2 regions of the Delftia sp. 11MD genome follow, and region 2 is predicted to be linked to the other one. Evidence: riboswitches for the same ligand, from Rfam matches in the RefSeq annotation. Region 2 holds a riboswitch; the other holds the start of a gene.
The links. A riboswitch is a leader RNA that binds a small molecule or an ion and turns the genes downstream of it on or off. The one in region 2 is predicted to bind glycine.
Positions count from the first base shown of each region.

Region 1: it holds a riboswitch for glycine, as region 2 does, so the genes downstream of both, gcvT (glycine cleavage system aminomethyltransferase GcvT) here and ACRSCF_RS02535 (D-amino acid dehydrogenase) in region 2, are expected to answer to the same signal.

Region 1 covers NZ_CP194333.1:2,640,290-2,642,681, reverse strand. Annotated here, with positions in the region: gene ACRSCF_RS11905 (fatty acid--CoA ligase) at 1-1,011, opposite strand, end outside; glycine riboswitch at 1,181-1,292, shown strand; glycine riboswitch at 1,308-1,426, shown strand; gene gcvT (glycine cleavage system aminomethyltransferase GcvT) at 1,452-2,392, shown strand, end outside.
Region 2 covers NZ_CP194333.1:543,448-545,839, forward strand. Annotated here, with positions in the region: gene ACRSCF_RS02535 (D-amino acid dehydrogenase) at 1-1,311, opposite strand, end outside; glycine riboswitch at 1,405-1,515, opposite strand; gene ACRSCF_RS02540 (invasin domain 3-containing protein) at 1,904-2,392, shown strand, end outside.

The DNA of each region.
Region 1 (2,392 bases), 2.1 Mb from region 2:
CAGGAGGATGGACATGCAGGGCCCCATCTCGGTGGTGCCGTAGACCTGGACCAGGTCGCTGCCGACCTTGCGCGTCCATTCGCGGATCAGGTGCGGCGCCATGGAGGCGCCGCCGTACTCCACCAGCCTCAGCGCGGGCGCCTGCTCAGGCGAGGCGATGGGGTCGGCCAGCAGCATGGTGACCATGGTGGGCGCCGCGAAGAAGAAGCTCACGCGCTCTTCGCGGATCAGGCGCCAGGCCTCGGCCACGTCGAAGCGGCGCAGCAGCACCTGTGTGGCGCCGGCCTGCAGGCGCGGCAGAAAGCTGGTGTGCAGCTCGGCCGTGTGGTTGAGCGGCGCCATGGCCAGGCCCACGTCGTCGCGCGTGAACTGCATGGTCTGGTGCATGAGGGCGTTGTGCGCCAGCTTGCTGCGGTGCGTATGCAGCACGCCCTTGGGCCGGCCCGTGGTGCCGCTGGTGTACATGAGGATGCAGGGGTCGCTCTCGCGCACATGGGCCTGGGGCGGCGCGCTGCTGCGGCCCCTGGCCAGGGCGGACAGGCGCTGCGTGGCCCAGACCGGCAGCGGGTCGGCCGGGGCATCGTCGGCAAAGATCCAGTGCTCGATGCCTGCGCCAGTGCCGCCGCCTTCGGCCTTGAGCAGGGCCTGGGCGCGTGCGGCCACCTCGCCGCCCTCGTGCTCGAAGACCAGGGCGCGCGCTGCGCCGTCCTTGAGGATGAAGGCCAGCTCCTGCGCCGCCAGCCGGTAGTTGATGGGGTTGAAGATGGCGCCCAGGCGCGCGGCCGCCAGCATGGTGAAGACAAAGGCCGGCGTGTTGTAGAGAAAGGCCGCGACCACGTCGCCATGGCCTATGCCCAGCTCGGCCAGGCCGTGGGCGTGGCGGTTGACTTCGGCATCGAGCTGGGCGTAGGTCCAGGCGCGGCGCTCGCCGCCCTCCCACGCGACCAGGGCTTCCTTGTTCGGCAGGTAACGTGCCGGCCAGGCCAATGTGTCTCCCAGCGTCTGCTGCATGTGCGCTTCTTCCTTCTCGCTCACGAGATTTCATATATCGATGCACCTCAATGTAGGAGATTTTTTAGACAGTTATGCAATTTGCAAATGCATCCATGCAGGCAAGCGCATGGAGTTGCAGTCGGCCCGCGGAAATCCCGAAGCCGCGCGGACGCTGGCCGCAGCTAGAATGCGCCGGTCAGGAGAGAGTGCCCGCCCGGCCGCAACGGTCGCAGGCAGCGGCACCGCCGAAGGCGCAGGGTTCGCCCCGAACGCTCAGGCAAAAGGACTGGCACCGCCTGCCGCCACGGCCGCAGGCGTTCCTAGCTGGAGAGAGATGCAGGGCACGGCGGTGTGCCCCATCCACCGAAGGAGCAAGCCCCACGCATGGAAGGTGCGGGTGAATCTCTCAGGTAAAGCGGACAGCAGGGCAGCACATCCCGGAGGACCGGGATGGCGTTATGCCTTGTTCCTTGCCTGAAAGAGAGCCCTCCTTGTCCGCTGCCTCCACCACCGATCTGCTCAGGACCCCGCTGTTCGACCTGCACCAGGAACTGGGCGCGCGCATGGTGCCGTTTGCCGGCTACTCCATGCCCGTGCAATACCCGCAGGGGCTGATGGCCGAGCATCTGCACACGCGCGAGGCGGCAGGCCTGTTCGATGTCTCGCACATGGGCCAGATCAGCGTGCGCGGTGCCGACGCCGGGGCCGCGCTGGAGTCGCTGATGCCCATGGACGTGCTGGGCCTGGGCGAACACCGCCAGCGCTACGGCCTGCTGCTCAACGACGCGGGCGGCATTCTGGACGACCTGATGTTCGTGCGCCGCGAGGACGACCTGTTCCTGATCGTCAACGGCGCCTGCAAGCATGAAGACCTGGCGCACATCCAGGCCCGCATCGGCCAGCGCTGCGAAATCGAGCCCCAGTTCGACCGGGGCCTGCTGGCGCTGCAGGGCCCGCAGGCCGCAGCCGCGATGGAGCGCCTGCTGCCGGATACGGCCGGCCTGGTGTTCATGACAGGCGGCCACTTCGACTGGGAGGGGGCCGAGCTGTACATCACGCGCAGCGGCTACACCGGCGAGGACGGCTTCGAGATCTCCCTGCCCGCCAGCCACGCCGAGGCCTTTGCCCGTGCCCTGCTGGCCCAGCCCGAAGTCAGGCCCGTGGGCCTGGGTGCGCGCAATTCGCTGCGCCTGGAGGCCGGCCTGTGCCTGTACGGCAACGATCTGGACACGACCACCACCCCGGCCGAGGCCGCCCTGAACTGGGCCGTGCAGAAGGTCCGCCGCGCAGGTGGCGAGCGCGAAGGCGGCTTTCCCGGCGCGGCCACCGTGCTGGCCCAGCTGCAATCGCCCGAGCTGCTCACGCGCAAGCGCGTGGGCCTGGTGGCCCTGGAGCGCGT
Region 2 (2,392 bases):
CGTGCCTGCGCTGCGATCCGGGTCCATGGCTGCGGCTCCCAGAAAATCGAAATCCACGGCCGGCTGCCTGCCGCTGACCAGGTCGGCCAGCGCCATGCCGGAGCCGCAGGCATGGGTCCAGCCCAGCGTGCCGTGGCCGGTGTTCAGGAACAGGTTGGCGATGGGCGAGCGTCCGATCAGCGGCACATTGCTGGGCGTGGCGGGGCGCAGGCCGCTCCAGAACTGGGCGCGGCCGGTATCGCCGGCGCCGGGGAACAGCTGCTGCACGCGCCGCACGATGGCCTCGCAACGCACGGGGTCCAGGTTGCGGTCGTAGCCGTTGAACTCGGCCGTGCCCGCAATGCGCAGGCGGTCGCCTTGCGCGCCCGTGTAGCGCGAGAACACCAGCTTGAACTCGTCGTCCGTGAGGCTGACCTGGTAGGCCTTGGCGGGGTCCAGCACCGGCAGGGTCACGGAGTAGCCCTTGGCCGGGTAGATGGGCAGGTGCAGTCCCAGCGGCTGGGCCAGCAGCGGGCTGAACGAGCCCATGGCCAGGACATAGGCGTCGCCCTGGATGCGTTCGTAGCGGCCATCGGCATTGGTCACCTCCACATGGTCGATATGGCGGCTGGCGCCCGCACCCGTGGTGCGCAGCGCCATGACGTGGTGGCCGTGGCGGAACTGCACGCCCGTGGCGGCGGCGATGCGCGCCAGCTCGCGTGTGAAGAGGTTGGCGTCGCCTGATTCATCCTCGGCCGTATAGGTGGCGCCCGCTATCTGCCCGCGCACATGGGCCAGAGCCGGCTCCAGGCGCACGGCTTCGTCGGCATCGATCAGGCGGCGGTCGCAGCCCAGGGTCTGCATCTGCTCGGTGGGCTTGAGCGCGCCCTCGAACTCGCGGGCGTTCGTATAGAAGTGCAGGATGCCCTGCGTGCGCTGCTCGTACTGGATGCCGGTGTCGGCACGCAGCTGCTGCAGGGCCTCGCGGCTGTAGGTGCCCAGGCGAACGATCTGCTGGATGTTGTGGCGCGTGCGCGCGGGCGTGCAGTTGCGCAGGAAGGACAGGCCCCAGCGCCACTGGCGCATGTCGGCGCGCAGGCGGAACAGCAGGGGGGCGTCCTGCCGGCCCAGCCAGCCCAGCAGCTTCAGCGGTGCGCCGGGGTTGGCCCAGGGCTCGGCATGGCTGACCGAGATCTGCCCGCCGTTGGCGAAGCTGGTTTCGGCGCCGGGCGCGGCCTGGCGGTCGATGACGGTCACTTCATGACCGAGGGATTGCAGATAGTAGGCCGACGTGGTGCCGATCAGGCCGGCTCCGAGAACGATGACGCGCATGACGATGCCCTTTCAAAGGCATGTGCCGGGTCACGCGAAAGCTGGCCGCTATGGTCTGGATAGCAGGCAGCCGGCGTCCGTCGTGACGCAGCTGCCGCTCCCCCTGTCCTTGGTACCTGAGAGATTCACCGCCGTCCATGGGAACGGGGCTTGCTCCTTCGGTGCGCCGCACATTGCGTGCGGCGGCTCTCCAGACGGCATGTTGTGTTTGCAGTACGGAACCTGAGCGTGTATGGGAGTTTGCGCCTTCGGTGAGGCTCGGCACCGTGGCGCCCGCCTGCTCTCCTGCAGGGGCGATTCTATGGGGCTTGCGCAGCCAGCTCCAGTCGTATTGGGGATACCACCAGTTACCTGTATGTGGTGTGGCTGATTCAGGGTATTCCCTAGATCGTTCAAGCGCCTCCCTCGTAGCGCTGGTACGAGTCTCTGGTTTCATGTAAAAAAACTATTGAAATAGAAAAAAACATGATTTAGCCTATCGATATGTGCAGTGGTTTGTCAGTGCATGTTCTGGTCGATTGGACCTGCATGGGTTAACCATGGGTTGTCTATATGTCTGATAGGCGACTTACCGTTGCACAGGTGCGGGTCCATGGAAACTGGTCCGTCACTGAAAAAATACAAGCACGGTGAATATGGTTTGTCGAGGGAGGAATGTTTTGCGTCGCAAACCCGACTGAAGGTGTGCCCGCTCAATGGGCAGTGGAGCAGCGCGCAAGCGTTGATGGAAATCCGCCTTTTTTTGATTGACGCGCAGGATCTGCGCGAAAAATTTTGCTTCCAAACTCACCGGCTGCAAGGTGAGTTGTGGGCTCGTGATTCAAATAGAACTATCCGAGGTACGGCGATGCAAATGCGCTGGGTACAACTGATGGCCATTGCCATTGGGAAAATCATTTTCCTGTCATATCTCCTTGAGAGAACGGGGAATATCATGCATGCTCTCAATCGCCTGCCTGGTTCGGCATTTTTTCGCAAGTGGCGTGCAGCGAAGTGCCTTTTCTCTTTGCTGCTGCTTTCATGCGCGGGTATCTCATCCACGGCACTGGCGGCGACCATCGTCTTCACGGTCACCGACAAC